DNA from 3 places in the Streptomyces sp. NPDC048383 genome. Region 1 is predicted to be linked to each of the others. Evidence: riboswitches for the same ligand, from Rfam matches in the RefSeq annotation. Region 1 holds a riboswitch; each other region holds the start of a gene.
The links. Region 1 has a riboswitch for cobalamin ahead of AB0D46_RS36715 (ABC transporter substrate-binding protein). Riboswitches for the same ligand answer to the same signal wherever they lie in the genome.

Region 1 (10,185 bases):
CCTCGGACTTGTGGGACCCGCTCAGTCCACCAGCACGCCCGGGTTCAGGATGCCCCGCGGGTCCAGCACTCCCTTCGCGGCCCGCAGCGCGAGGGCGAAGGGTTCGGGGCGCTGGAGGTCGTAGCCGGGGCGGTGGTCACGGCCCACGGCGTGGTGGTGGGTGATGGTCGCCCGGTGGCGGTGCAGGACCTCGCCCGCCACGGCCTTGAGGTCGTCCCACAGGGCCACCTCGTCACCGGCGCGGCCGGCGGCGAGCACGGTGAAGTAGGGGGCCGCGCCGTCCGGATACACGTGTGTCAGGCGGCAGTTGACGGTCGCGGGGTGACCCGTGGCCTTGAGCGCCGCCGCGCCGACCTCGGTGCGCACGGCGTCGATCAGGCCCGGTATCCGGTCCCAGGTCGCGGCCGTCTCGAACGTTTCCGCGACGGCGCCCATCCGGGCCAGGCCGTCGCGCAGGTAGGGCATCCGCAGGAACGCGGACCGCCAGGCACGCACGGCCGCGTCGCCGACCGGGGCCGTGGCCGGCGTGCCGCCGCCGGTGGTGGCGCCGTCGCGCCGGCCACCGTACGAGAGGGCGAGGCGCACGGCCCGCTCCAGCCTCCTGGCCACCGGTTCGTCCGCCGACTCGAAGCCCAGCACCAACACGGCGCGATCACCCCGGCCCGCGCCGGCCAACACCGCCTCGCCGGCGTCGAGCAACCGGCAGTTCGCGGGGGAGAGGTCGCCCTGGGCGAGGGCGCGCACCGCCCGCAGCGCGTCCTGGAAGTCGGTGAACGTCACCGCGGCGGACGCCTTGTGGCGGGGCCGCTCCTGGAGGCGCACCCAGGCCTCGGTGATGACGCCGAGCGCCCCTTCGGAGCCCAGGAACAGGCGGTCGGGGGACGGGCCGGCCCCGGAGGCGGGCAGTCGCCAGGAGCTGCTGGTGCCGGCCGGGGTGACGACGCGCAGCGACTGGACGAAGTCGTCGATGTGCGTGTGCCCGGTGGCGTAGTGCCCGCCCGCCCGGGTGGCGAGCCAGCCGCCGAGGGTGGAGAACTCGAAGCTCTGCGGGAAGTGCCGCAGGGTCAGCAGGTGGGGCCGCAACTGGTCCTCCAGGGCCGGCCCGAGCGCGCCGGCCTGGATGCGGGCCGCCCGGCCCTCGGTGTCGACCTCCAGGACCCGGCCCATGGCCGTCAGGTCCAGGGACAGCACCGCCCGGTGGGCGTCGCCGCGGTACTCCACGCCCCCACTGACGGAGGAGCCCCCGCCGTACGGGACGACGGCGACCTGCCGGTCACCGGCCCAGTCCAGCAGGTCGGCCACCCCCTGCTCGTCCGTCGGACGGGCGACGAGGTCCGGGATGCGGCCGGGCCGGCCGCGCAGCGCCCGTACGACGTCGCGGTACGCCTTGCCCATGGCGTGCGCCGCCCGGTCCGCGGGGTCGTCGCGGACCAGGTGGGCGAGGCTCGGCGGCGGTGCGACGGCGGGAGCGGGGACGTCCAGGTCGCGGACGCGCGGCAGGGGGAGCGGGCGGGCGAGGGTGCCGGGGAGCAGGGCGCCCATCGCGACGCACTCCGCGTCGTCGGGGTGGGCGTCCGCCCAGCCCCAGCCCCACCAGGAGCGGGTACGGGACGTCGGCTGAACGGTGGTACCGGCCATGGATGCGCTCCGGAGGTGGCAGGAATTTACCAAGGGGTAAATTACTTACTGATAATATCCGCTCATGGCAACCCCTCCTTCCAAAGCGGGCACCAAGGGAGTCCCCCGGCAGCACCGTCGGCAGCAGATGCTCGAAGCCGCCACGGAGGAGTTCGGAACCCGCGGCTACGCGGCCGCCTCGCTCCCCGCGATCGCCGCCCGGGTGGGTGTCACGAAGACGCTGCTGCACCAGTACTTCGGCACCAAGGAGGACCTCTACGTCGCCTGCCTGGTCCCCGTCGGCGACCGCGTCCTCGCCACCATCCGTGCGGCCATGGGCCCGAGCGGGACCTCGCCGCACACCCCCCTGCGCGTGCTGCACGCCCTCTTCACGGCCCTGGAGGGGCAGCGGGAGGCGTGGTTCGTCCTCTACGACACCACCCTGCCGCCCGACGGCGAGGCCGTGCGGAGGGCCTCGGAGTACTGGGCCGCCATCGACGGGCTCGCCGCGGGGGGCACCGCCGAGCTGCTGCGCGCGACCGGATCCAGCGACCCGTTGGACGCCGACGCGCTCAAGTACGTCTGGCGGGACCTGGTCGCCACCCTCGTGCGCTGGTGGGTCAAGCACCCGGAGCAGACCCCCGCGGCCATGACGCGGCGCTGCGCCCGCCTCTTCGCGGCCGCCGCGGGGCTGGCGTCCGCCGAAGACGCCGTCGGTTCCGAGGCGCCGACCGTCCCCGAGGGCGCGGCGGTCGGGCCTACGCGTCCTTGACGTCCTTCGCGGCCTTGAGCTTGCGCCACACGGTGCCCAGCGCCTCCAGGTCCCGTTCGTCGAGGAGGTCCGTGAAGGCCGGGGCGAGGGCTGCGCGGCGGGTGGCGTCGGCTTCGGCGAACACCGTGCGGCCCGCCTCCGTGAGGGACACCTCCACCGACCGGGCGTCGCGGGTGGAGGGCGTGCGCGTCACGAGGCCCCGTGCCTGTAGCGCGTCCACGACCCGCGACACCTGGCTTCGGCTGAGCAGGGTGCTGTTGCCGAGTACGGAGGCGGGTACGGGCTCGGGGCTGGAGGCCAGCCACAGCATGACCTCGAACCAGGACACGGGTAGGTCGTGGGCCTTCACGAGGGCCCGGTCGACGCGGTCGGTCATCACGGTGCCGGCCCAGACCAGTCCGTAGAAGGCGTAGTCGGCCGCCGGCATCTCGGCTTCGGTGAGCTTCTTCGGCATGTCGGCAGTCTAGAGGTTGCGTGCGCACGCACATAACTTTATGGTGTGTGTGCACGCACATAAATCACGTTCCGTGAAAGGCGACCGCCATGACGTCCTTCCCCGTCACCCCCGAAGCCACGCCCGACGCCGCTTCCGCGCCCTCCGGCGGAGTCGGCCGCACCGTTCTGATCACCGGAACGTCCTCCGGAATCGGCCTGGCCGCCGCCATTGCCACCGCCCGGGCCGGCTGGCGCACGATCGCCACCCTGCGTGACACCGGCCGGGCCGACGCCCTGCGCGAGGCAGCCGCCGAGGCGGGCGTGGACGTCGACATCCGACAGCTCGACGTCGTCGACGAGCGTTCGGTCGCCGCCGCGATCGACGGCGTGATCGCCGACTACGGCCGGCTGGACGCCGTCGTGAACAACGCGGGCGCCGGACACGTCGGAACCCTCGAACTCGAAACAGTCGCCGACGTCCGCCAGGTCATGGAGGTCAACTTCTTCGGCGTCCTCAACGTCTCCAAGGTCGCCCTGCCGCACCTGCGGGCCACCGGGGGTCGACTCATCACGGTCACCAGCGTCGGCGGCGTCGTCGGTCAGCCCTTCAACGAGGCCTACTGCGCGGCGAAGTTCGCCGTCGAGGGGTACATGGAGAGCCTCGCCCCCGTCGCGGGCGCCGTCGGCGTGAGCGTGTCCGTCATCGAGCCCGGCGCCGTGGCCACCGAGTTCGTCAACAACATCGGACTCGACATCGAGGGTCGGATCGCCGCTGCCGGCCCGTACGCCGACGCGATGCGCAGCTACGTCGACCGTACGGTCGGCCAGTTCCTGGACGGCGCCCAGACCCCGGCCGGCGCGGCCGAGGCGGTCATGGAGGCCCTGACCGAGGACCGCCCCGCGTTCCGCATCCAGACCTCGCAGTGGGCCCGCGACTTCACCGGGACGAAGCTGGCCGACGGGGACGGTTCCGCCGTCCTCGGCATGACCACCGGGTGGGTGTCCTGACCGGAGCGGGCGCGACCGCGTCGCTGCGGCCACCGGCGGCCGAACTGTGCGCCGGGTGGAACCGGGGCATGATGGCGGGGGGCGGACCGCCCCCGAGCGGCCGCCGCCGGAGCCGCGCGTGGTGACGCGCCCGAGCCGGGAGGTGCCTCGTACGCATGGACGAATCGCAACGGGCCTGGATGGCCGTGGGCGGTGTCATCGCCGTCATCCTGTTGAACCTCGTGGCCATCATCCTGATGAACGTCCTGTGACGGAGCCCCCGCGCGACGAACTCCGCGATCGGCCCGCAGGGTCACTTCGGCGAGACGCCTGGCTCGTACACCCGCCAGTCCTCCTGAACCCGCGGGCAATGGCGCGGTCCGTCCGACCCCCGTACGGCAGGACCGTCGCCATCCACCTCAGCGGATCGACGGCGCCACCCTCTGCGGGGGGCGGCGCCGTGACCCGAACGACCACCACGCTAGGGCCGCGAACGAGCCCCGGTCGAGGACGGCACGCGCCGGCCGGAGGACCGCGCGCGCCACGGGGGACCGGCCGCGCCACGAAGGGGACACTCGACGCCGGCCTCCGGCGTGAAGTGGCCGAATCCCGCTGGTCTATGCTCAGCCCTCGTGGTCTCACACGCACACCAGGGGACGACCTCGTCCGCCCTCACCCGACTGAACGTCAAAGCCGCACAGCTGGTCGGCGTACCCCCACACACCTACGCCCACCTGCTGGGTCTGGCGCGCGAGCACCTCGACGACGACGCGTGCCGGACTCCCGCCGCCTCGATCATCCGCGTCCTGGAACTGACGACAGGCCGAGCCTCGTGGACGGAGACCTCCCTGTTGATGGCGCAGGAGTCGGCCATCGGCACCCTCGGGGTCTGGGACTACCTGATCACCTCCGCGGCCACCCCGCTCGAAGGCATCCGGGACGCGGCTGCCTATCTGTCCACCGTCCTCGACACCCGCACCGACAACCTGCGGATCGCCGAGGACGGTGACCGGATCACCATCAGTCACATCAACCAGTCCGACCTGTCCCACCCGGCCGCCTGCGCCGTCCGCTCGTACGCACTGGGCGTGTACCGGCGCCGGCTCGGCGAAGCCGCCCGCCGCGACCTCGTCCCCGTCCACGTCGCGCTGGCCGCCGAAACACCCCGCCGACACGAGGCCCTGACCCGGCTGTACGGCACCCGCGCCATCGAGTTCGAAGCCCCGGTCAGCTCGATCACCTTCCTCGCCGCCGACCTCAAGGCCCCGAACCCGCATGCCCAGATCGGCCTTTCCGCCGTCCTGCGCGACCACGCCGACCGGACCCTCGCCTCGGCGATACCCCTGCGCGACTGGCTGGACCTCTTCCGCGCCGCCCTGGTCTCCGCCCACGACGAGGGCGCGCCGACGCTGACCGGCGTCGCACGGCGCCTCGCCCTCAGCACCCGAACCCTGCAACGCCGCCTGGACGAACACGGCACCACCTGGAGCACCGAGGTCGAAGCCGTACGCAGGGCCCACATCACCCAACTGCTCCACGACACCGACCTGACCTTCGACGCGGTCGCCACCCGCAGCGGCTACGCCGACGCCCGCGCCCTGCGCCGCGCGGTCCACCGCTGGTACGGCACCACCCCCGCCGGGCTGCGCCGCGCCGGCCGACTCCCCACCGGCCGACTCCCCACCGGCCGAGTCCCCACCGGCTAGGACCCGCCTCAGCACGCGTCCGACCGCTCACGCGAGGAGCGTGTGAGGTCTTCGTGTGTCACCGGATCGCCCGGCCGGCCGTCACCAGGCCGCGGCGACCCGGTCGGCCGTGGTCACGTACCCGCAGCGGCCCGCCGTCCACTCCAGCGCCGTCCGGGTGAGGCCGGAGCAGGTCGAAGCAGGTCGAAGCAGGTCAGGTCAAGGCTCGGAAGGGGCGACCCGACCCGGCGGACCGTCGAGGCCCGGATGCACGCTGATGAAGGGCACCCCGGTGCGTGGGTGCGCCATGACCTCTGCCTCCACCTCGTACACGTCGGACAGGAGTTCCGCCGTGAGCACCTCCCGCGGAGTGCCCGTCACGATCACGCGGCCGGCGGCCATCACGCAGATGCGGTCGCAGAAGGCGGCGGCGAGGTTCAGGTCGTGCAGGGCGACGACGGCCGTGACGCCGAGGCGCCGGACGAGTCGCAGCGCGTCGAGTTGGTGGCGCAGGTCCAGGTGGTTCGTCGGTTCGTCCAGCACCATCGTCCCCGTGCACTGGGCGAGCGCGCGGGCGATCAGCACCCGCTGCTTCTCCCCGCCCGACAGCCGGTCGAACGGCGCGTGCGCCAGCGCGCCCACGTGGAGCTCGTCCAACGACCGGGTGATGACGTCGCGGTCGGCGGCGTCATCGCCCGCGAAGGCCCGCTTGTGCGGGGTGCGGCCCATGGCCACCACGTCGTACACCGTCAACTCGAAGTCCCCGGACGTCTCCTGCAACACGGCCGCGAGCCGCTGGGCGAGCCGCTTGCCGGGCATCCGCCACACGTCGTCGCCGTCCAGCAGCACCCGCCCCGACGTGGGTCGCAGCGCCCGGTAGAAGGTGCGCAACAGCGTCGACTTGCCCGCCCCGTTGGGCCCGACCAGGCCCACCACCTCGCCGGGATCGGCCCGCAGGGACACCCGGTCGACGAGGACCTTGCCGCCCAGGACGACGCTGACTCCCTCGGCTTCGAGGGACCCGGGGGCTCCGGTCGTGCCGGTCGCCTCGGTCGCCTCGGTCGCCCCGGTCGCCCCGGTCGTCACGTTCGGCTTGTTCATCACCGCGCCGCCTTCCGTCGCATCAGCCAGAGGAAGAAGGGACCGCCGACCAGGGCGGTGAGGATGCCGACGGGGATCTCCTCCGGGCTCATGAGGGTCCGGGCGGCCAGGTCCGCGGCGATCAGGAACGCCGCCCCCAGGAGCGCGGCGGCGGGCAGCGCCCGCCGGTGGTCGGCCCCCACGAGCAGCCGCACCACGTGCGGCATGATCAGCCCGACGAAGCCGATCTGTCCGCTGACCGCGACGATCGTGCCGATCATCAGGGCCACCAGCGTGAACAGGGCGCCGCGGAAGCGGTGCACGTCCAGCCCGAGGGCCGCGGCCGCTTCCTCACCGGCCAGCAGGAGGTTCAGGGGACGGCAGAGGCCGAGCAGGACGGCCGTCCCGATCAGGACCGTACCGACCGGGATCCACACCGTCGTCCACGTGGTGCCGGCCAGGCCGCCGAGCATCCAGCGCAGGGCGGACTGCGTCTTGTGCGGATCGTTCGAGGTGACGATCAGGAAGCTCGCCACCGCCGACAGCACCTCGGCCGTCGCCACGCCCGCCAGGACCAGTCGTACCGTCGTCATCCGGCCGCCCGAGCGGGCGAGGAAGTAGACGGCGACCAGGGCGGCCAGCGCCCCGCAGAACGCCGCGATCGGCAGGGTGAACAGGCCGAACAGGCTCAGGTTCAGCACCACGACGAGCACGGCCCCGACCGAGGCCCCCGACGACACCCCCAACAGCATCGGGTCGGCCAGCGGGTTGCGGACCAGCGCCTGCAACGCCATCCCGGCCACCGACAGGCCGGCGCCCACCACGCCGGCCAACAGCACCCGGGGCAACCGGACATCGACGACGATCGTCTCGCGCACCGGGGTCCACGTCGGCTCGACGAGAGCCGGGGCCACTTGGTGCAGCAGGATGCCCCACACCTGACCGGCGGGCACGCCGATCGAGCCGACCGCGATCCCGGCCGTCGCGGTGCCCGCCACCAGAACGCCCAGGAGCGCCAGCACGATCGGATAGGGCGCCCCCGCCCGCCGCCCCCGGACCGCCGCGGCCGGCGGGCAGACGCCCGCCTCCGCGGCCGGCCCGGACGCCACGGCCTTCACCCCGGTCACTGGACCCGGCCCGGGTGGAGCTGACGCGCCAGCGACTCCACGGCCGCCGGCATCCGCACACCGAGCACGGTGGACGACAGCGGCAACACCGCGAAGCGCTGGTTCTTGATCGCCGGTACGTCCTTCAGCGCCGGGTGCGCGAGCAGGAACTTCTTCTTGTCCTCGACCGATTGGTCGCCGTAGTCGTAGATCACGATGGCCTCGGGCGCGCGCTGCGCCACCTGCTCGAACGACACGTCACCGAAGGCCTTGTCGAGGTCGGCGAAGAGGTTCACCCCGCCGGCCCGACGCATCATCTCGTTGCCGATGCCCTTGCCGCCCGCGGTGAAGGCCGTCTTGTCGCCGCTGTCGTACACGAAGAGCTTGACCGGCGGCACGCCCACGAGCTGCGACTCGACGCGGTCGAGGACCCCGTGCAGCTTCGTCACCTGCTGTTCGCCCCGCTCGGGCACCCCGAAGATCTTCGCGACGGTGCGGATCTCCGCGTCCATCGCGGCCGCGTCGACCGGACCGGTCGGGCACTCCTCGCTGTTGAGGTGCGTGTTGATCCCGACCTTGGTGAAGGCGGCGCGGCTACGGCCCTCCTTCTCGGCGAAGGTCGTAGACCATCCCCCGTAGACGAGGTCCGGTTCGGCCTGCAACAGGACCTCGAAGGAGGGGTATTCCTTCGACAGGACCTTCACGCTGTCGTACGCGCCCTGGTACTCGGGGAGGATCCGGTCGTCGAGGTAGCCGGTGCCGACCATCGACTTCTCCAGGCCGAGCGCCAGCATGATCTCGGTCGCGTGCTGGTTCAGCGAGACGGCCCGCTGAGGCGGACGCCGGTAGGTGGTCTTCACCCCGCAGTTGTCCACCGTGACGGGGAAACCCTTCACGGGCGCGGCCGACGAGGGGCCGGCGGCGGGCGCGCCGCCGCCTCCGCAGCCGGATACGAGTAGGGCCGCGGCGAGTGCGGGGAGCAGGGTCTTCGGGAGGTTGCGGGGCATGGGTGGGTCCTCTCACCGCGGATGGAACGGATGGTCTTCGACGCCGAGTCGGCCCCGTGGCACGACGGTTCGGGGTCCGGGCGTCGGACGTCGGGCGTCAGGCGTCAGGTCGCCACGTCTCGGGTTCGGTCGACGGCCCGAGGGGATCGCGGACGCGGCCCGTACGTCGGCGGGGGAGCGTGAGGAAGGCCACTCGTGTGCCGGGGGTCGGGAGCGTCGCGGTGACCGGGGACGGCAGGTGCCGTCCGGGGTGCGGGTGCCGCGTCTGCCACTGTTCGGTCGCCACCGCCGGCCTCTCGTCCCTGCCGGGCGGGCTGGCTGCGTGGCGATGCACTCCCGTGCACGGTCGAGCCGTGGGGGAGCTGCTGACGGCCACACCGTAGTCCGCGACGGCGTTCCTCGTGTACATGACTGCGCGCCAGGTGTTCCGACTCGCCCGGTGGTTGCCGGGCCTACGGTTGCGGGTCAGCGCCGGATTTCGACCGGCTTCCCCTGGTGCTGAGTACTTATCAGCCGGAGTGCAACACGACCCGGCCCGGGGCGTCAAGCCCGCGGGTGTCCCACCGTCGCCGCCGGCCGGCCGTGCGCGCCGCACGGCTGGCGATCTCCCGGTCACTCGGGTACCGTCCAGGGCCGCCACGTGCGCGAACGCGCCGCGCGGACCGCGCGCGGCAGCTCAGGAGCACCCGGTGGAGGCGGCCCGTACGCCGGATGCGCGTACGTCGGACACCCGGACGCCGGACACCCGTACGTCGAACAGGAGGGCCGGAACGCACCTGCGACGTTCCGGCCCCCGCTCGGGCCCACGCCCGCTGCTCGTCCCTCCGTACGACGGCGGGCAACCGCCGTCCCCGCCCGATGCGAGGTGTCAAACCGTACCGGCGGCGGCGGTGGCGGCGACGGCAGCCCGGTGGACGTGCACCGACCGCTCCAGTTCCCGAACGACCTCGGCGGCGGAGGGCATCCGCCACGCCTCGTCCCGCAGCCGCCCGGCGGCCTCGCGGTACGACGGGTCCGTGAGCAGGTCCTCGACGGCTCCGGCGACGTTCTCCGTCGTGTCGTCCTCCGGCAGCACCAGCCGGCCCGCCCCGTGCGCGGAGATCCGCGCGCCGTGCTCCTCCAGGCCCGGCATGCTCGGTACGAACACCTGGGGGACGCCGTTCGCCAGGCAGCTCAGAGTGGTGTTCCCGCCCCCGTGGTGGACCACCAGGTCACAGGTCGCGGCGAGGACGTCCACCGGGAGCCAGCCCGCGCGGCCGCTTGCCGGGAGCGTCGGCTCCAACGCGCGGGCCACGGCCTCCGGGGTCGCCACCAGCAGCTCCACGTCCAGCGACCCGACCTTTTCCACCAGGCCGCGCAACGGCTCGAAATGATCGCTCGGCGTCACCCGACTACCCGCGCTGACCAGCACGCGCGGCCGTCTCCCCTTGGTGTACATCCACGGCTCCAACGGAACCTGTGTGCTGTAGGCGATGTGACGCAGCGACAGCGCCGGG
Region 2 (10,185 bases), on a different contig from region 1:
CACCGTCACCGAGGGCGAGACCTGTGGCGAGCTGGAGTCGACCAAGTCGGTCAGCGACCTGTACTCCCCCGTCTCCGGCGAGGTCGTCGAGGCCAACCAGGACGTCGTGGACGACCCGGCCCTCGTGAACACGGCCCCGTTCGAGGGTGGCTGGCTGTTCAAGGTGCGCCTCTCGGACGAGCCCAAGGACGTGCTCTCGGCCGAGGAGTACGCCGCGCTCACCCACTCCGACAACTGACACCAGGGGATTTCGATGTCCGTACTGAACACGCCCCTCCACGAGCTCGACCCCGACGTCGCCGCCGCCGTCGACGCCGAGCTCGTGCGCCAGCAGTCCACCCTGGAAATGATCGCGTCGGAGAACTTCGCTCCCGTCGCCGTCATGGAGGCCCAGGGCTCGGTCCTGACCAACAAGTACGCCGAGGGCTACCCCGGCCGCCGCTACTACGGCGGTTGCGAGCACGTCGACGTCGTCGAGCAGATCGCGATCGACCGGATCAAGGCGCTCTTCGGCGCCGAGGCCGCGAACGTGCAGCCGCACTCCGGTGCGCAGGCGAACGCCGCCGCGATGTTCGCGCTGCTGAAGCCGGGCGACACGATCATGGGTCTGAACCTGGCCCACGGCGGTCACCTGACCCACGGCATGAAGATCAACTTCTCCGGCAAGCTCTACAACGTGGTCCCGTACCACGTCGACGAGACCGGCGAGGTCGACATGGCCGAGGTCGAGCGCCTCGCCAAGGAGTCCAAGCCGCAGCTGATCGTCGCCGGCTGGTCCGCCTACCCGCGCCGGCTGGACTTCGCCGCCTTCCGCCGCATCGCGGACGAGGTCGGCGCGTACCTGATGGTCGACATGGCGCACTTCGCCGGTCTGGTCGCCGCGGGCCTGCACCCGAACCCGGTGCCGCACGCCCACGTCGTCACCACCACCACGCACAAGACCCTCGGCGGTCCGCGCGGCGGCGTCATCCTGTCGACGCAGGAGCTGGCCAAGAAGATCAACTCCGCGGTCTTCCCGGGCCAGCAGGGCGGCCCGCTGGAGCACGTGATCGCGGCCAAGGCCGTCTCCTTCAAGATCGCGGCCTCGGAGGACTTCAAGGAGCGCCAGGTGCGCACCCTGGAGGGCGCGCGCATCCTGGCCGCCCGTCTGGTCCAGGACGACGTCAAGGCCGTGGGCGTGGACGTCCTCACCGGCGGCACCGACGTGCACCTGGTCCTGGTGGACCTGCGCAACTCGGAGCTCGACGGCCGGCAGGCCGAGGACCGCCTCCACGAGGTCGGCATCACGGTCAACCGGAACGCCATCCCGAACGACCCGCGGCCGCCGATGGTGACCTCGGGCCTGCGGATCGGTACGCCGGCGCTCGCCACCCGCGGTTTCGACGCCGAGGCCTTCACCGAGGTCGCCGAGATCATCGCGCAGGCACTGAAGCCGGAGTACGACGCGGCGGACCTGAAGGCGCGCGTCTCGGCGCTCGCCGCGAAGTTCCCGCTGTACCCGTCGCTGTAGCCGAAGGAGGGGGCCCGGCCGTGTTGTCCACAGGCCGGGCCCTTTTCATGACCAATGTCCTTGGCGGATGCCGCCCATCGCCTCTTAAACGTTCAAAAAGTGGCAAATAGGCTCGCGATAAAGACAGCACGCCACGGCATTCCCGTCAGGACGGACACCCTCCCCATGGACATGAGCGCAGCGAACCGGAAGGGACTCAGTCTCTTCGCGCTGATCATGATCGGCATCGGCTCGATCTTCGGATCGGGCTGGCTCTTCGGTGCCGGCACGGCAGCGCAGGTCGCGGGCCCCGCGGCGCTCGTCGCCTGGGTGATCGGGGCCGTGTTCATCGGCATGATCGCCATGTCCTACACCGAGGTGGGCGCCGCCTACCCGATCCCCGGCGGCATGGCCCGGTACGGGGCCATCTCGCACGGCCCGGTCCTCGGCTTCATCACCGGCTGGGCGGTGTGGATCGCGGTCGCCTCCCTGATCCCCATCGAGTCGATCGCGGCGACCCAGTACATGTCCTCCTGGAGCTTCGGCTGGGCACGGGACCTGGTGGACGCCGGGTCCCACCAACTGACCGGCTTCGGCATGGCCGTCGCGCTGGTGCTCACCGTCGTGCTGTGGCTGTCCTGCTACTGGTCGGTCCAGCTGCTGGCGAAGATCAACGCGGCGCTGACCCTGGTCAAGTTCGCCATCCCGGTGCTCGCCGTCGCCGCGCTGATCGCCTCCGGCTTCCACACCGAGAACTTCTCCGCGCACGGCGGCTTCGCGCCCAACGGCTGGACCGCCGTCCTGACGGCGGTGACCACCTCGGGCGTCGTCTTCGCCTTCAACGGCTTCCAGGCGGTCGTGAACCTCGGCGGGGCCGCCAAGAACCCGGGCCGGGCCATTCCGGTCGCCCTGGTCGGCGCGCTGTCCTTGGGCCTGGTCATCTACCTCGCCCTCCAGGTGGCCTTCCTGGGCGCCGTACCGCCGGAGCACCTGGCGCAGGCCGGCGGCTGGTCCGGGGTGAACTTCAACTCGCCGTTCGCCGACCTCGCCAAGCTGCTGATGATCCACTGGGTGGTGGTGATGCTCCAGTTCGGCGCCTTCGTCTCCCCCGCCGGTTCCAACATCGCCAACGTGGCCTCGGCCGCCTACATGGTCCAGAACCTCTCCGAGACCGGCTTCTTCCCCAGGCGACTCAAGGAGACGCACCCCGTGTACGGGACCGCCCGCCCGGCGATGTGGCTGAACCTGGGGTTCTCCGTCCTGCTGCTGGTGACCGTCGGCCACAGCTGGAAGACCCTGGCGCCGGTCATCTCGGCCGCGATGGTGATCTCGTACCTGATCGGTCCCGTCGCGGTCGGCGTCTTCCGCCGCACCAAGCCCGGTCTGCCCCGCCCCTTCCGGCTGCCCGCCGCGAAGGTCCTGTGCCCGCTCACCTTCGTCTTCGCCGCCTGCGCCCTGTACTGGTCGAAGTGGCCCAACACCGGCATCGTCACCGCGCTGACCCTGCTGGCCGCCCCGATCGCCGCCCTCGTGCTCTCCCGCAAGGGCGAGCGGAACCTCTCCCGCCAGTTCGCCCCGGCCTGGTGGATCGTCTTCTTCCTCGGAGCCCTGTCCCTGCTGTCCTGGCTGGGCTCCACCGACTTCGGCGGCCGGGGCACCCTCCCGGGCGGGCTGGACATCGCCCTCGTCGCCGCCATGGCGCTCGTCACGTACTTCTGGGCCGTGGACGCGGGCGTCAAGGCCCACCGGGCGGGCCTGCCGGGCCCGGACCCGGTACTGGACGGCTCCGTCGCCCCGGCGGCGGAACCGGAACGCGAGCCGGCCCACGCCTGAGCGCCACGTCCGGCAGCAGAGGCGTTCACCTGCACGCGTTACGCTCGACCACCGGACAAAATCCGCAGATCCGCCCTTTGATCACCCCACCGCTCGATCAGCACACCGCTCCACCTCCTGCCCCCTCCCACCCCACGAGCAGACAAGGGAGTCCGCCAGTGGCCATCTCCGTCTTCGACCTCTTCTCCATCGGCATCGGCCCGTCCTCCTCCCACACGGTCGGCCCGATGCGCGCGGCGCGCATGTTCGTCATGCGGCTGAAGAAGGACGGCGTCCTCGCCCAGACCGCCTCCGTCCGCGCGGAGCTCTTCGGGTCCCTCGGCGCCACCGGCCACGGCCACGGCACGCCCAAGGCGGTGCTGCTGGGCCTGGAGGGGCACTCCCCCCGCACGGTGAACGTCGAGAGCGCCGACGCCGAGGTCGAGCGCATCCGGCAGAGCGGCCGGCTGCGGCTGTTGGGGGCGGAGATAGGCGATGGCCACGAGATCGCCTTCGACGAGCCCAACCAGCTGATCCTGCACCGCCGCCGCTCGCTGCCGTACCACGCGAACGGCATGACGCTCTTCGCCTACGACGAGGCCGGCAACCCGCTCCTGGAGAAGACGTACTACTCGGTCGGCGGCGGCTTCGTCGTCGACGAGGACGCGGTCGGCGAGGACCGGATCAAGCTCGACGACACCGAGCTGAAGTACCCCTTCCGCTCCGGCGACGAGATGCTGCGCCTCGCCAACGAGACCGGCCTGTCGATCTCCTCCCTGATGATGGAGAACGAGAAGGCCTGGCGCACCGAGGAGGAGATCCGCGAGGGCCTCCTGGAGATCTGGCGGGTCATGCAGGCCTGCGTCGCGCGCGGCATGTCCCGCGAGGGCATCCTGCCGGGCGGCCTGCGGGTCAAGCGCCGGGCCGCCTCCACGGCGCGCCAGCTGCGCACCGAGGGCGACCCGATGATGCACCGCAGCGAGTGGACCACCATCTACGCGATGGCGGTCAACGAGGAGAACGCGGCGGGCGGGCGCGTGGTGACCGCCCCGACCAACGGCGCGGCCGGGGTGCTGCCCGCGGTCCTGCACTACTACATGAACTTCGTGCCGGGCGCGGACGAGGACGGCGTGGTCCGCTTCCTCCTCGCGGCGGGCGCGATCGGCATGCTGTTCAAGGAGAACGCCTCGATCTCCGGCGCCGAGGTCGGCTGCCAGGGCGAGGTCGGCTCGGCCTGCTCGATGGCGGCCGGCGCCCTCGCCGAGGTCCTGGGCGGCACCCCGGAGCAGGTGGAGAACGCCGCCGAGATCGGCATGGAGCACAACCTGGGGCTGACCTGCGACCCGGTCGGCGGCCTGGTCCAGATCCCCTGCATCGAGCGCAACGGCATGGCGGCCGTGAAGGCCGTCACCGCCGCGAAGATGGCCATGCGCGGCGACGGCAGCCACAAGGTCTCCCTCGACAAGGTCATCAAGACCATGAAGGAGACCGGCGCGGACATGAAGGTCAAGTACAAGGAAACCGCCCGCGGCGGCCTCGCGGTCAACGTCATCGAGTGCTGACCGGCGCCGACCGGACCTGACCGGCCGGCGGCGATGGTGACGGGCGGAACCACCGCCCGGCGACCGCGCCGCCCGCCGCCGCGAACCGAGAGCCCGCCCTCCCCGCCGGAGGGCGGGCTCTTCCGCGTACGGAACCAGGGGCGGGGCAGGGGCGTCGCAGGGGGCGGCTACGATCTCGCGTACCGGCGAGGGGGGAAGCGTGGAAACATCGCACTGGGCTCCAAGCCCGCATGCCTCGCGGTCATTCGATGGGCACGAACCGACCGCCCCGACCACGGTCGGGCTGGTCGGACCGGTCACCGCCGCGAGCCCCCGTACGTCAACCCGGACGCGGCCCTGCTGCTGGTCGGCACGCTCGGCGCCGGGGCGTCCGCCCTGGTCGGCATGCGGCTGCCCGCGGGCGGCGAAGACGGGTCCAGGGGCCCGTCCGGCTCGGGACCTTCGGCGCCCGGCCGGGCCGAGGGGGTCGGCCGGCGTGCCGGAACGGCCCCGGAAGACCCCGTTCGAGAGGAAGGCTCATCCGTTGCACACCTCCGTCACCGAGCACCGCGTCCTGCCGCTCCGACTGGAGGCGGCGCCCGCGTCCGTCCCCCTGCAGGGGGTCTTCGTCTACCGCACGGACCGGCCGTACGAGCTGGCCGTGGACTTCCGCGGCGCGGGGGTCCACCTGGCGCGCTGGGTGTTCTCCCGGGAGCTGTTGCTCGACGGGGAGGCCACCGCGACGGGCGAGGGGGACATACAGGTGTGGCCCCGCCGGCAGGGTTCGGAGCCGCGGGTCCTCCTCGCCTTCAGCAACGGCCTGCAGAACTGCGTGGTCTCCGCCCGCGCCAAGGACGTCCGCGAGCTGTGCCGCCGGATGACCGCCCTGGTCCCGCGCGGGCAGGAGCGCCGCCACTACGACCTCGACGCCGAGGTGAGCGCCCTGCTGGCGCACTGACCGGCCGCCGGGCGCGCCGCGCCGGCCGCGGGCCTCCGCAGCGGGCGGAAACGGGGCGGCGCCGGCGTGCAACCGTGGGCGCCCCTCGGGTGTCCTACCCGATGACAACCCTGTCCCCGTCTCTGAAGAATCGGGGGAACGTCATGCGTCACCTGCTTCGTCCTCGTCGTCGGCGGATCGTGGCCCTGGCCACGGGCGCGCTGCTCACCGCCGGACTCGCGCTCGCCGGTCCGGCCACCGCCGCCTCCGCCGCCGCTTCCACCACCAACACCCAGACTCCGCTCGTCGTGAACGCCCGCTGGGGCGGGCACTGCACCTTCGACCGGATCGTGATCGACCTCCAGGGCTACGTCCCGACGGTCAACGTCAGCCCCGTTCCCAAGCTGGTCTACGACGGCTCGGGCAAGCCCGTGCCGCTGGCCGGGAAGTACTTCCTGGAGATCCGCCTGAACCCGGCCGCGGGGCACGACGACGCGGGCCAGAACGTGTACCAGGGCCCCCGGCTCCAGAAGATCTACCTGTCCAAGCTCAAGGGTCTCGCCATGACGGGCGACTACGAGGGGTACGTGACCTTCGGCGCCGCCTTCGACACCAAGCCGACCTACGGCGTCACCGTCCTGCACAACCCGGAACGGGTCGTGGTGGACGTCTCGCACCCCAACACGTGCTGACCTGACGGGTCCGACGCGCGGTCGGGGGCCCGGGGTGTCGCACACCCCGGGCCCCCTTCGCCGTCACCGGTCGAGGCCGGCCGGGTAGGACGCCCCCGCCCCGGCCGCCATCGGGCCGCACCCGCCCGGGTCACCCCCGCCGGCGGGGCCGGGTTGTTACCGGTCCGCGCGGCCGACTACTGTCAGCGGGCCTTGGTGTTCGGGAAACCGGTGGAAAACCGGTGCGGCCCTCGCCACTGTGATCGGGAAGTCCGGCTCCATTCCTGCGGGAAGCCACTGGGTTCCGCGCGGGAGACCGCACGGCCCCGGGAAGGCGGAGTCAGGGCATCAGTACCCGTGAGCCAGGAGACCGGCCGAGGCGCGTCGTCCATCCACGAGGTGCTGGAGAGGTCTCTCTACTCATGCATATAGCCGAGGGGTTCCTGCCCCCTTTGCACGCGGTCGCCTGGGGCGCCGCATCCGCTCCCTTCGTCGTCCACGGCGTCCGCGCCCTCACCCGCGAGGTGAAGGCCAATCCCGAGAGCACCCTGCTGCTCGGGGCGTCCGGAGCGTTCACCTTCGTCCTTTCCGCCCTGAAGATCCCTTCGGTGACGGGCAGTTGCTCGCACCCCACCGGCACCGGACTGGGAGCCATCCTGTTCCGGCCACCGATCATGGCGGTCCTCGGCACGATCACCTTGCTGTTCCAGGCCCTGTTGCTGGCGCACGGCGGGCTCACCACGCTCGGCGCCAACGTCTTCTCGATGGCCATCGCCGGCCCCTGGGCGGGCTACGGGGTCTACCGGCTGCTGAAGAAGTTCGACGTGCCGCTGATGGTGACCGTCTTCTTCGGCGCCTTCTTCGCCGACCTCGTCACCTACTGCGTGACCTCCGTCCAGCTGGCCATGGCGTTCCCGGACCCGGCCAGCGGGTTCGTCGGGGCGCTGGAGAAGTTCGCGGGCATCTTCGCCCTCACCCAGATCCCGCTCGCGATCAGCGAGGGCCTGCTGACGGTGCTCGTGGTGCGGTTGCTGATGCAGTCGAGCAGGTCCGACCTGGTGCGCCTGGGCGTCGCCCGGCTGACCGGTACCACGACGAAGCAGGAGGCGGCGGCCCGATGACCAGGAACGCGAAGATCAACACCCTGCTGCTGCTCCTGGTGGCGGCGCTGGCCGTGCTCCCGCTCGCGCTGGGACTCGGGGACGGCAAGGAGGAGCCGTTCGCCGGCGCCGACGCGCAGGCGGAGGCGGCCATCACCGAGCTGAAGCCGGACTACGAACCCTGGTTCTCCCCCCTGTACGAACCCCCGTCGGGCGAGATCGAGTCGGCCCTGTTCGCCCTCCAGGCGGCGCTGGGCGCGGGCGTGCTCGCGTACTACTTCGGCGTGCGCAAGGGGCGCCGCCAGGGCGCGGCGCTCGCGGCCGGGGCGGACGGCGGGAGCGGGACGGGCGCCGGGACCGGCGCCGACCCGGGTACGGCCGGCGCGGCCGGCGCGGAGCGCTAGCGCGGTGCTGCCGATCGACGTGGCGGCGCACGGCAGTCGCTGGCGCCGCCGCCATCCCCTGGAGAAGGCCCTGCTGGGGCTGGGGCTGACGGTCACCGCCGTGTGCCTGCCGCCCTGGCCCGGCGGGCCGCTGGTCGCCGCGGCGACCCTGGCGGTGCTGCTCGGCCCCGCCGGGGTGGCCGGCCGACAGCTGTGGCGGGCCTTCCGGGTCCCGCTCGGCTTCTGCTGCACGGGCGCGCTGCCGCTGCTGGTGTCCCTGGGCGGCCCGTCGGGATTCGTCTCGCTCGCCCCCGACGGGCCCCGGCACGCCGCCGAGCTGCTCCTGCGCACCTCGGCGGCCTCGCTCGGGGTGCTGCTGTTCGCCTTCACCACCCCGGTCTCCGACGTGCTGCCCCGGCTGGTGCGCGCCGGGGTGCCGGCCCCGGTCGTGGACGTGGCCCTGGTCATGTACCGGATCGGGTTCCTGCTGCTCGACTCGATGGCCCAGGTCCGCCGGGCCCAGGCGGCCCGCCTCGGGCACACGAACCGGGCCGCGGTGTGGCGTTCGCTGGCCGGGCTCGCGGCGACCTCGTTCGTACGGGCCTTCGACCGCGCCGGCCGGCTCCAGGAGGGGCTGGCCGGGCGCGGCTACGACGGCGCGCTGCGGGTGCTCGTCCCCGAGGCGACCCTGTCCCGGCGGTTCCTGGCGGCGTCCGCCGCCCTGCCGGCCTCCCTGGTCGGCCTGACCCTCGTACTGAAGGAGCTGTGTCCGTGACCCCGTTGGTGGAGCTGGTCGGCGCGGGCTACGCCTACGAGGACGGTCCCGCCGTCCTCGCCGGCGTGGACTTCGCCATCGCGCCGGGCCGTGCGCTGGTCCTGCTGGGCCGCAACGGCAGCGGCAAGACCACGCTGATGCGGCTGCTCAGCGGCGGCCTGCGGCCCGGCTCGGGCGAACTGCGGCTGGACGGGGCGGTGGTGGCTTACGACCGGACCGGTCTGACCCGGCTGCGGACGTCGGTGCAGTTGGTGGTCCAGGACCCGGACGACCAGTTGTTCGCGGCCTCCGTCGAACAGGACGTGTCCTTCGGTCCGATGAACCTGGGGCTGGCCGCCCCGGAGGTCCGCGAGCGGGTCGACTCGGCGCTGGCCGCCCTGGACATCACCGCGCTGCGGGACCGTCCCACGCACCTGCTCTCGTACGGGCAGCGCAAGCGCGCGGCCATCGCGGGCGCGGTCGCGATGGCGCCGCGCGTGCTGATCCTGGACGAGCCGACGGCCGGCCTGGACCCGGACGGCCAGGAACGGCTGCTGGACGTCCTGGCGGGGCTGCGGCGGGCGGGCACGACGGTGGTGATGGCCACCCATGACGTGGACCTCGCGGTCCGTTGGGCCGACGACGCGGCCGTCCTGACCCCGGCGGGCATCCGCACCGGGCCGGCGACGGCCCTGCTGTCGGACCCGGAGCTGCTGGCCTCGGCGGGCCTGCGCCAGGCCTGGTCGCCGGCCGTGACGGCCTTCCTGCGCTCCCGGGGCCTGCTGGACGAGGACTCCCCGGGCCCGCGCGTCCCCGAGGCCCTGGCCGCCTGGCGCTGAGCCGCGCCGGGCCTCCCTAGGATGGCGGCATGTCGCTCCCGCACGCCATCCTCACCGCCCTGCTCGAAAGGCCCTCGTCGGGGCTGGAGCTGACCCGGCGGTTCGACCGGTCGATCGGGTACTTCTGGTCCGCGACGCACCAGCAGATCTACCGGGAGCTGGGTCGGCTGGAGGAGGCGGGGCTGATCCGGGCGCTGCCCGGCGAGGTGCCGCTGCGGGGCCGCAAGAAGGAGTACGAGGTACTGCCGGCCGGTGGCGCGGAGCTGGCCCGGTGGGTCGGCGAGAGCCAGGACCCCAAGCCGATGCGGGATCCGCTGTTGCTGCGCATCCGGGCGGCGGGCGTCGTGGGACCGCAGGGGTTGCTGCCCGAGCTGCGGCGGCATCTGGAGCTGCACCAGGGGCAGTTGGAGACGTACGAGGCCATCGAGGCGAAGGACTTCCCGCCGGGCCGCGACGCCGTCGAGGACCGGCTGCGCCGGCTCGTGCTGCACGGGGGAATCGCCCTGGAGACGTTCTGGCTGCGCTGGCTGGAGGAGGCGCTGGCCGAGGTCGACGGCATGACGGGGCCGGACGCCCCGCCGCAGGGCCGGGACACGGCCTGACGCGCCCCCGCCGGGGCGGGCGGGGGCGGTGGGCGGGCGTGGGCCGGCTCGGCTCGC
Region 3 (10,185 bases), on a different contig from region 1:
GGACAGGATCACGTTCTTGATCAGCGGATAGAGCAGCAGTGTCGCGAGGCTGAGCACCGCGGGCAGGACGAGCAGATACGGCGCCCACCCCGAGGGGAGCGACCTTCTGCCCCCGCGAGGCGACGGATGGCTGGGGCCGGTACCGGTGCCGGGCACCTTCGGCCGTCCGGCGGACTTCTGTGGTGCGTCCTGTGGAGCGCTGGTGGTCGCTCCCTGGGAGTGCACGGTCATGTCTGGGCTTCCTCGCGGTTGACTGTGGAGTCAAATGCGCGACCGGGGGTGCGGCAGGCGCTGCGGGGCGCCTGCCGCACCCCCCGGTGCGTTCACACTGCTGGTGGCTGCGGGTGTTGCGGTGTGTCAGGTGGTGCAGGCGGTACGGGTGGTGCGGTGCTGCGGGGGGGACTACCGGTTGATGCGGCTCGCGATTTCCTTGTCCGCGTCCGCGCCCGCCTTGGCGGCGTCCTCACCCTTCAGGACCTTGGTCATGAACTCCTTGATGGGGTTCGGCTCGGTCTCGACGTTCGCCCAGCCCGCGGTGACCGGGGTGATCTTGCCGGAGGCGGCGGCCTTGGCCATCGTCTCGGCGAAGGAGCCCGGAGCGGCGGCGAAGTTCGCGGCCGCCTGGTTCGGGAGCAGCGCGCCCTCGGTGACGGTGGCGTACTTGGTCATCTGGTCCTTGCCTGCGGCGAGGGCCAGCCACTCCTTGGCGAGCTCCTTGTTCTTGGAGCGCTCGGCGACGGCGAGGTTCGAGCCACCGAGGAAGACGGAGCCCGGCTTGTCGGCGGTCTTGCCCGGGATCGGGAAGTAACCGAAGTCGCCTTCCTTGCCCGCTTCCTTCAGGGCCTTCAGCGCGCCCTGGGCTTCCCAGCCGAGACCGATCCAGGACGAGACGCCGCCCTTGGGGATGATGTCGGTGGACTGCTGCGGGGTGGCCTCGTCCTTGTCCTTGGGGGCCGTGGAGAAGGACTGGAGCTTCTTGTAGAAGTCCATCGCGGACGCGGCCTGCGGGGTGGCCAGCTGGCCCTTCCACTTGCCGCCGTCCTTGACGGCGAGGTCGCCGCCCTCGTCCCAGACGAAGCCGGCGAGGACGTACCAGCTCTGGCCGGGCAGATAGATCGGCTGCGAGGCCGGGTCCGCCGCCTTCAGCTTCTCCAGGCCGGCCACCCACTCGTCGCGGGTCTTCGGGACGGTGACGCCGGCCTTCTCGTAGGCCTTCTTGTCGTAGACGACGACGCGGTTGGCGGCGTACCACGGGGCGGCGTAGAGCTTGCCGTCGACCTCGGCGGAGGACGTCATGCCCTTCGACCAGGCGTCGGCGCCGAGCTTGGACTTGTCGCCCGACAGGTCGGCGAGGCCACCGGTGACGGCGTAGCCGACGGTCTGGGTGTTGCCGAGCTCAATGACGTCCGGCGGGGTGTTCTCGGAAAGGGCCGTGGTGACCTTCTCCTGGATGCCGGTCCACTTCTGCTCCTCGACCTTGACCGTGACACCGGGGTGCTTGGCCGAGAACTCCTTGTTGACCTCGTCGATCCAGGCCTTCGGTGCGGAACCGTCCATCACCCAGACGGTGATCTCCTTGGCCGCGCCACCCGATGCTTCGGTCTTCGCCTTGTCGTCGGCACCGTCGCCACACGCCGCGAGGCCGATAACCATGCCCGCGACTCCGACCGCCGCGATGAGCTTGCGCTTCACGCCACCCTCCTCAGGGATGCTGCCTGCAACTTCCCTCGCCCACCGCGGTGACGTACCAAGTACTGCCCGTGGGGCCGGGATCCGATCCAGATTGGTTTAGACCAGTAGCTGGAGCTTGGCCTAGACCTTTAGGGGTGTCAAGGGTCTAATGAGCGGGTGCTCGGTCCGTTATCGGACCGACACCTGGGGGAGGGAGGAGGCCTGTCCTCCCTCCCGTGTCACGATGTGACCGCACATATCGGAGGAGCCGGTGACGGCAGCGAAACTGGAGTCGGGAAGGCGGGCGGCGATGGCCACCGAAGGGGCGACCACGGAGCCGGAAGGCGGGGCAGTCACTCGGACGGCACGCGTGCCCAAGTACTACCGGCTCAAGCGGCACTTGCTCGACATGACCGAAACGCTCCCCCCCGGCACGCCGGTCCCGCCGGAGCGCACGCTCGCGGCCGAGTTCGACACCTCCCGGACCACCGTCCGGCAGGCCCTTCAGGAGCTCGTCGTCGAGGGCCGGCTGGAGAGGATCCAGGGCAAGGGCACCTTCGTCGCCAAGCCCAAGGTCTCCCAGCCGCTCCAACTCTCCTCGTACACGGAGGACATGCGGGCCCAGGGCCTGGAGCCGACGTCCCAGCTGCTCGACATCGGGTACGTGACGGCCGACGACACCCTCGCCGGCCTGCTCAAGATCTCCACCGGTGGACGGGTCCTGCGCATCGAGCGGCTGCGGCTCGCGAGCGGCGAGCCCATGGCCATCGAGACCACGCACCTGTCGGCCAAGCGCTTCCCCGCGCTGCGCCGTTCGCTCGTCAAGTACACCTCTCTCTACACGGCCCTCGCCGAGGTGTACGACGTCCGCCTCGCGGAGGCGGAGGAGACCATCGAGACCTCCCTGGCGACCCCTCGGGAGGCCGGACTGCTCGGCACGGACGTCGGACTGCCGATGCTGATGCTCTCGCGGCACTCGCTCGACGCCGACGGGGAACCGGTCGAATGGGTACGTTCGGTATATCGCGGCGACCGTTACAAGTTCGTTGCCCGTCTTCAGAGGCCCGCTTCGTGATCACCGGTTGACTCCCGTTCGATCCTCGGTGGACGCTCGTACCGCTATGCGGACGGGGGCTTACGTCCAGCGGTCAAGCCCCCGTAGATTCCCTGCGCTTCAGCAGATGATCGACGAGGGGACGAGGATCATGCCGGAACCGGACGCAACAGGAACAGACCGGACTCCACCACCGAGGGGTGCGGCGAGCCCGGGCGGCAGGCCCGACTCGCCCTCTCCGTCGGGCCGCCTCTCCCCTCAGCAGATCGCCGTGTGGGCGCTCGTGGCCCTGATCGGAGCCATCGGCTGGGGCGTGCTGGCCCTCTCGCGGGGCGAGGAGATCTCGGCCGCCTGGCTGCTCGCGGCCGCGCTGGGCTCGTACGCCATCGGCTACCGCTTCTACGCGCGCTTCATCTCGCGGCGCGTCCTGAGGGTCGACAAGACCCGGGCCACCCCCGCCGAACGCCTCGACAACGGTGTCGACTTCCATCCCACCGACCGTCGGGTGCTCTTCGGCCACCACTTCGCGGCCGTCGCCGGCGCGGGTCCGCTCGTCGGTCCCGTGCTCGCCGCGCAGATGGGCTACCTGCCGGGCACCATCTGGATCGTCGTCGGCGTCATCTTCGCCGGCGCCGTCCAGGACATGGTGACGCTGTTCTTCTCCACTCGCCGCGACGGCCGTTCGCTCGGCCAGATGGCCCGGGACGAGATAGGGCCGGTGGGCGGAGCCGCCGCCCTGGTCGCCGTGTTCGCCATCATGATCATCCTGCTGGCGGTGCTGGCCCTCGTCATCGTCAACGCCCTGGCGCACTCCCCCTGGGGCGTCTTCTCCATCGGCATGACCATCCCGATCGCCCTCTTCATGGGCGTGTACCTGCGCGTGCTGCGGCCGGGCCGGGTCACCGAGGTCTCCGCCATCGGCGTCGCGCTGCTGCTGCTCGCCATCGTCGCGGGCGGTTGGGTCGCCGAGTCCTCCTGGGCGGACACCTTCACCCTGGAGAAGGAGACGCTGGTCGTCTGGATGATCGCGTACGGCTTCGTCGCCTCGGTGCTGCCGGTGTGGTTGCTGCTCGCGCCCCGCGACTACCTGTCCACCTTCATGAAGGTCGGCACGATCGCGCTGATGGCGCTGGGCGTGGTCATCGCGATGCCGACGCTGCAGATGCCCTCGGTCACCGACTTCGCGGCACGGGGTGACGGACCGGTGTTCGCCGGCTCGATGTTCCCCTTCGTCTTCATCACCATCGCGTGCGGGGCCCTGTCCGGCTTCCACTCCCTGGTCGCCTCCGGCACCACCCCGAAGATGATCCAGAAGGAGACCCAGGTCCGGGTCATCGGCTACGGCGCCATGCTCACCGAGTCGTTCGTCGCCATCATGGCCGTCATCGCCGCCTGCATCATCGAGCCCGGCCTCTTCTTCGCCGTGAACTCGCCCCCCGGCGTCATCGGCACCACGGTCGAGACCGCCTCCGCGGCCGTCTCCAACTTCGGCTTCGCCATCAGCCCGGACGCCCTCGCGCAGGCCGCGAAGGACGTGGAGGAGAGCAGCCTGCTCTCCCGTACGGGTGGCGCGCCGACCTTCGCACTCGGAATGTCGGAGATCTTCTCGGCCGTCATAGGCGGCGCCGGCATGAAGGCGTTCTGGTACCACTTCGCCATCATGTTCGAGGCCCTGTTCATCCTGACCACGGTCGACGCGGGCACCCGCGTGGGCCGGTTCATGCTCCAGGACACCCTCGGCAACGTGAACAAGTCCTTCAAGGACGTCAGCTGGAAGCCGGGCGTGTGGCTCGCGAGCGCCGTCGTCGTCGGCGGCTGGGGCTACTTCCTGTGGGTCGGCGTCAAGGACCCGCTGGGCGGCATCAACCAGCTGTTCCCGCTGTTCGGCATCGCGAACCAGCTGCTCGCGGCGGTCGCGCTGGCCGTCTGCACGACCCTGCTGGTGAAGTCCGGGCGACTGAAGTGGGCCTGGGTCACCGGGGTCCCGCTGGCGTGGGACGTGGCCGTCACCCTCACCGCCAGCTACCAGAAGATCTTCTCCGAGGACGTCAAGGTCGGCTTCTTCGCCCAGCGCGACAAGTACCAGACGGGCATCGACGCCGACAAGGTGCTGCCGCCCGCCAAGACCATGGACGAGATGCACACCGTGGTCACCAACGCCACGGTCGACGGCGTCCTGTCGGTGCTGTTCGCGGTCCTCATCATCATCGTGCTGGTGGACGCGGGCCGGACCTGCTTCAGGGCGATCGCCCACCCCGAGTCGGTCCGCCTCTCCGAGGTCCCGTGGTCCGAGTCGAAGATCGTCGCCCCGGCCGGGCTCATCGCCACGGCCGAGGAGAAGGCCGAACTGGCGGCGGCCGGCCTCGACAGCGGCGGCGGCAAGGTCAAGGAGCCCGTCGCGTGAACACCGCGCGCGCGGTGGGCGGACTGCGGGAGGCGCTGGCGAAGGCCCGGTACTACGTACGGGAGTTCTCCGGCGAGGCGGCGTACGACCGCTACGTCGCCCACGCCCGGGCCCACGACCCGCAGGCCGGGGTCATGACCCGCCGCGCCTTCGAACGGGCCCGCACCGACGCCCGCGAGGCGGACCCCCGCGAGGGCTTCCGCTGCTGCTGAGCACCCCTGGGAAGGGCCCCGCCACCCCCGGCGGGCCCTTCCGCGTGAGCGGGTCGCCCGGGCCCCGCGTCCGTCCCGCACACTCGACGCATGGACATGACGATCAGGGCGGCGCTCCCCGCCGAGTACGAAGAGTTGGGCGACATCACCGCGCTGGCCTACCTCGGGGACGGTCTGCTCGACGGCAACCCCGACGGCTCCTACGAGCGCGCGCTGCGCGACGTCGCCGGCCGCGCCGGGGAGGGCGAGGTGCTCGTCGCCGTGCTCGACGGGCGCCTGCTGGGCGGTGTGACGTTCGCCCCGCCGGGCAGCCCGCTCGCCGACATAGCCGGCCCCGGCGAGGCCGAGTTCCGGATGCTCGCGGTGGCCGCCGCCGGTCGGGGCAAGGGCGCCGGCGAGGCCCTCGTACGGGCCTGCGCCGAGCGGGCCAGGTCCCTTCCCGGAGTGACCCGGCTGGTGCTGTCCACCCAGCCGCAGATGCCGGCCGCGCACCGGCTGTACGGCCGGCTGGGCTTCGTCCGCACCCCCACCCGGGACTGGTCCCCGATGCCCACGGTGCCGCTGATCACCTACGCCCTGGAGCTGTACGCACCCGAGCAGTAGCCACCCCGACACAACATGTGGGGGCTACCGCAACGGGCCGCCCCCACATGTATGCTCATGCCTGCTGTCGCCGCAGGGGAATCCGGTGCGAATCCGGAACTGTCCCGCAACGGTATGAAGTGCACCCATTGGTGCGTCCGCAAGTCCGAGGACCTGCCGACAGCGCGCCCGGCTCGACCGAACCGGGTGCCGACACGTCCGGGCCTCGCGGTTGGGCCGGTGGACGCCACGCGGTGCACGTACCGCCTGCCCTGTCCGGGCCGGTGCGTGGCCTTCCCGCGTGCGCCCGCTCTCCCCGCCCCGTCGAAGACCGGGCCGAGTGAGGGAGAGCTCCCCCCGTGACCATCGCGCCCGCCGCACCGCGCGCCGAGTCCGCCCAGTCCGCCAACGAGGCCGCGCTCGCGCCCGAGGGCCCGGGGACCGCACTGCTGCGCACCCTCACCGAACTCACCGCCGACCTGCCCGACACGGACCCCGGCCGGGTCGCCGCCGCCGCCCTGCGCGGCCGCAGCTCCGTCGCCGACGAGGCCGAACTGCGCGGGCTGGCCACCGAGGCCGCGGCCGGTCTGATCTCCGAGGACCCGGCGTACTCCCGCCTCGCCGCCCGGCTGTTGACCCTCGCCGTCGCCGACGAGGCCGCGGGCCAGGGCTCCTCCTCGTTCGCCGGGTCCGTCGCCGTCGGCCACCGCGAGGGCCTGATCGCCGACCGCACGGCCGCGTTCGTCGCGGCCCACGCCGCCCGGCTGAACTCGCTGGTCGAACACGCCCTCGCCGAAGGCGCCGACGACCGCTTCGGCTTCTTCGGCCTGCGCACCCTGCACAGCCGCTACCTGCTGCGCCACCCGATCACCCGCCAGGTCATCGAGACCCCGCAGTACTTCATGCTGCGCGTCGCCTGCGGCCTCGCCGCGGACGACAGCGTCCAGGCCGTCGAGGAAGTGGCCTCGCTCTACCGGCTGATGAGCCGCCTCGACTACCTGCCGTCCTCCCCCACGCTCTTCAACTCCGGCACCCGGCACCCGCAGATGTCCTCCTGCTACCTGCTGGACTCCCCGCTGGACGAGCTGGACTCGATCTACGACCGCTACCACCAGGTCGCCCGCCTGTCCAAGCACGCCGGCGGCATCGGCCTGTCGTACTCCCGCATCCGCGCCCGCGGTTCCCTGATCCGCGGCACCAACGGCCACTCCAACGGCATCGTCCCGTTCCTGAAGACCCTCGACGCCTCCGTCGCCGCGGTGAACCAGGGCGGCCGGCGCAAGGGCGCCGCCGCCGTCTACCTGGAGACCTGGCACGCGGACATCGAGGAGTTCCTGGAGCTGCGCGACAACACCGGTGAGGACCAGCGCCGCACGCACAACCTGAACCTCGCGCACTGGGTGCCGGACGAGTTCATGCGCCGGGTGAACTCCGACGGCCAGTGGTCGCTGTTCTCCCCCGCCGACGTCCCCGAACTCGTGGACCTGTGGGGCGACGCCTTCGACGCCGCCTACCGCAAGGCCGAGGCGGACGGCCTGGCCCGCAAGACCATGCCCGCCCGCGACCTGTACGGCCGGATGATGCGCACCCTCGCGCAGACCGGCCAGGGCTGGATGACCTTCAAGGACGCCTCCAACCGCACGGCGAACCAGACCGCCGAGCCGGGCTCGGTCGTCCACTCCTCGAACCTGTGCACCGAGATCATCGAGGTCACCGACGACAGCGAGACGGCCGTCTGCAACCTCGGCTCGATCAACATGGGCGCCTTCGTCGTGCGGGGGGCCGACGGCGGGGAGATCGACTGGGAGCGCCTGGACGAGACCGTCCGCACGGCCGTGACCTTCCTCGACCGCGTGGTGGACATCAACTTCTACCCGACCGAGCAGGCCGGGCGCTCCAACGCCCGCTGGCGTCCGGTGGGTCTGGGCGCGATGGGCCTCCAGGACGTCTTCTTCCAGCTGAAGCTGCCCTTCGACTCCCCCGAGGCGAAGGCGCTGTCCACGAAGCTCTCCGAGCGCATCATGCTCGCCGCGTACGAGGCCTCCTGCGACCTCGCCGAGCGCAGCGGCCCGCTCCCGGCCTGGGAGAAGACCCGTACCGCCCGCGGTGTCCTGCACCCGGACCACTACGACGTCGAGCTGAACTGGCCCGAGCGCTGGGACGCCCTGCGCGCCCGCGTCGCGAAGACCGGCATGCGCAACTCGCTGCTCCTGGCCATCGCGCCCACGGCGACGATCGCCTCGATCGCGGGCGTGTACGAATGCATCGAGCCGCAGGTCTCCAACCTGTTCAAGCGCGAGACCCTCAGCGGTGAGTTCCTCCAGGTCAACGCGTACCTGGTGAGCGAGCTGAAGCGGCTCGGCGTGTGGGACGCGCAGACCCGCGAGGCGCTGCGCGAGTCCAGCGGCTCCGTGCAGGGCTTCGGCTGGATCCCGGCCGAGGTGCGCGAGCTGTACCGGACCGCGTGGGAGATCCCGCAGCGCGGGCTGATCGACATGGCGGCCGCCCGTACGCCGTTCCTCGACCAGTCCCAGTCGCTGAACCTGTTCCTGGAGACGCCGACCATCGGCAAGCTCAGCTCGATGTACTCGTACGCCTGGAAGCAGGGCCTGAAGACCACGTACTACCTGCGCTCGCGCCCGGCGACGAAGATCGCCCGCGCCGCGCAGGCCGCCGCCCCCGCGGCGCTCCCGCAGGCCGTGACCGACGCGGAGGCGCTGGCCTGCTCCCTTGAGAACCCCGAATCGTGCGAGGCCTGCCAGTGAGCACCACCGACAAGAAGAAGAACCTGCTGGACCCGGGCTTCGAGCTGACGCTCCGCCCGATGCGCTACCCGGACTTCTACGAGCGCTACCGGGACGCGATCAAGAACACCTGGACCGTCGAGGAGGTCGACCTCCACTCGGACGTCGCGGACCTCGCGAAGCTGACGCCCGGTGAGCAGCACATGATCGGCCGGCTGGTCGCGTTCTTCGCGACGGGCGACTCGATCGTCTCGAACAACCTCGTGCTGACGCTGTACAAGCACATCAACTCCCCGGAGGCGCGGCTGTACCTGTCGCGCCAGCTGTTCGAGGAGGCCGTGCACGTCCAGTTCTACCTGACGCTGCTCGACACCTACCTGCCCGACCCGGACGACCGCGCCGCCGCGTTCGACGCGGTCGAGGAGATCCCCTCGATCCGCGAGAAGGCGCAGTTCTGCTTCAAGTGGATCAACGAGGTCGAGAAGCTGGACCAGTTGGAGACGCGGGCCGACCGCCGTCGTTTCCTGCTGAACCTGATCTGCTTCGCGGCGTGCATCGAGGGCCTGTTCTTCTACGGCGCCTTCGCGTACGTGTACTGGTTCCGTTCGCGGGGCCTGCTGCACGGTCTGGCGACGGGCACCAACTGGGTGTTCCGCGACGAGACGATGCACATGAACTTCGCCTTCGAGGTCGTGGACACCGTCCGCAAGGAGGAGCCGGAGCTCTTCGACGACGCCCTCCAGCAGCAGGTCACCGACATGCTGAAGGAGGCCGTGGAGGCGGAGCTGCAGTTCGGTCGTGACCTGTGCGGCGACGGTCTGCCGGGCATGAACACCGAGTCGATGCGCGAGTACCTGGAGTGCGTCGCGGACCAGCGTCTGGTGCGCCTCGGGTTCCCCGCGGTGTACGGCTCGCAGAACCCGTTCTCGTTCATGGAGCTCCAGGGCGTCCAGGAGCTGACGAACTTCTTCGAGCGCCGCCCGTCGGCCTACCAGGTCGCGGTCGAGGGCACGGTCGACCTGGACGAGGACTTCTAGTACGGCCGCGCACCCCCGCTGTGACGGGAGCCGGGACGCGAGGCGATCGCGTCCCGGCTCCTTCGCGTTCCGGGGGGGGGAGGGCGTCGGCGGCGCTCAGTGGGCGAGGCGCCCCCGGCGCCGGACGAGGGGCCGTCGGCCGGGCCGGACCGGGGCCGGTGTCCGTCCGCCCGCCTTCTGGCGCGGCAGCCACACGACCCGGTGCTCCACGGCCCGCAGCTGCTGGTCGACGCGCCGCTCGCGCAGAAGCCCGTACAGGCTGGGGGCGAGGAGCAGGGCGGCGACGGCGAGGACGGCGAGGTAGCTCAGGAACGTGTTCATGTCTCCACTGTCACCCCGTCGACGGAACCCGGCCAGTGGCAGGACTGTCATCGAAGAGCGAATTACTGCCACACTGGGGCCATGCTGAGGAATGTGGCGGTGGCGCTCGTCGACGAGGTGGCGCCCTTCGAGTTCGGGATCTTCTGCGAGGTCTTCGGGA

Region 2: another riboswitch for cobalamin. It lies ahead of AB0D46_RS23940 (energy-coupling factor ABC transporter permease); the one in region 1 lies ahead of AB0D46_RS36715 (ABC transporter substrate-binding protein).
Region 3: another riboswitch for cobalamin. It lies ahead of AB0D46_RS25675 (ribonucleoside-diphosphate reductase subunit alpha); the one in region 1 lies ahead of AB0D46_RS36715 (ABC transporter substrate-binding protein).

What each region holds. Positions count from the first base shown of each region.
Region 1 covers NZ_JBEZKS010000095.1:7,487-17,671, forward strand. Annotated here, with positions in the region: gene AB0D46_RS36680 (FAD-binding oxidoreductase) at 22-1,638, opposite strand; gene AB0D46_RS36685 (TetR/AcrR family transcriptional regulator) at 1,703-2,389, shown strand; gene AB0D46_RS36690 (MarR family winged helix-turn-helix transcriptional regulator) at 2,376-2,843, opposite strand; gene AB0D46_RS36695 (SDR family oxidoreductase) at 2,933-3,832, shown strand; gene AB0D46_RS36700 (AraC family transcriptional regulator ligand-binding domain-containing protein) at 4,444-5,517, shown strand; gene AB0D46_RS36705 (ABC transporter ATP-binding protein) at 5,716-6,597, opposite strand; gene AB0D46_RS36710 (iron ABC transporter permease) at 6,597-7,601, opposite strand; gene AB0D46_RS36715 (ABC transporter substrate-binding protein) at 7,700-8,689, opposite strand; cobalamin riboswitch at 9,089-9,227, opposite strand; gene AB0D46_RS36720 (glycosyltransferase) at 9,558-10,185, opposite strand, start outside.
Region 2 covers NZ_JBEZKS010000037.1:23,573-33,757, reverse strand. Annotated here, with positions in the region: gene gcvH (glycine cleavage system protein GcvH) at 1-238, shown strand, start outside; gene glyA (serine hydroxymethyltransferase) at 254-1,510, shown strand; gene AB0D46_RS23960 (APC family permease) at 1,676-3,322, shown strand; gene AB0D46_RS23955 (L-serine ammonia-lyase) at 3,481-4,863, shown strand; gene AB0D46_RS23950 (SsgA family sporulation/cell division regulator) at 5,387-5,800, shown strand; gene AB0D46_RS23945 (hypothetical protein) at 5,944-6,471, shown strand; cobalamin riboswitch at 6,648-6,844, shown strand; gene AB0D46_RS23940 (energy-coupling factor ABC transporter permease) at 6,873-7,571, shown strand; gene AB0D46_RS23935 (energy-coupling factor ABC transporter substrate-binding protein) at 7,568-7,954, shown strand; gene cbiQ (cobalt ECF transporter T component CbiQ) at 7,959-8,708, shown strand; gene AB0D46_RS23925 (ATP-binding cassette domain-containing protein) at 8,699-9,526, shown strand; gene AB0D46_RS23920 (PadR family transcriptional regulator) at 9,556-10,128, shown strand.
Region 3 covers NZ_JBEZKS010000041.1:48,618-58,802, forward strand. Annotated here, with positions in the region: gene AB0D46_RS25645 (sugar ABC transporter permease) at 1-231, opposite strand, end outside; gene AB0D46_RS25650 (extracellular solute-binding protein) at 403-1,692, opposite strand; gene AB0D46_RS25655 (GntR family transcriptional regulator) at 1,982-2,746, shown strand; gene AB0D46_RS25660 (carbon starvation CstA family protein) at 2,877-5,129, shown strand; gene AB0D46_RS25665 (YbdD/YjiX family protein) at 5,144-5,341, shown strand; gene AB0D46_RS25670 (GNAT family N-acetyltransferase) at 5,432-5,944, shown strand; cobalamin riboswitch at 5,989-6,120, shown strand; gene AB0D46_RS25675 (ribonucleoside-diphosphate reductase subunit alpha) at 6,283-8,688, shown strand; gene AB0D46_RS25680 (ribonucleotide-diphosphate reductase subunit beta) at 8,685-9,704, shown strand; gene AB0D46_RS25685 (hypothetical protein) at 9,801-10,025, opposite strand; gene AB0D46_RS25690 (helix-turn-helix domain-containing protein) at 10,107-10,185, shown strand, end outside.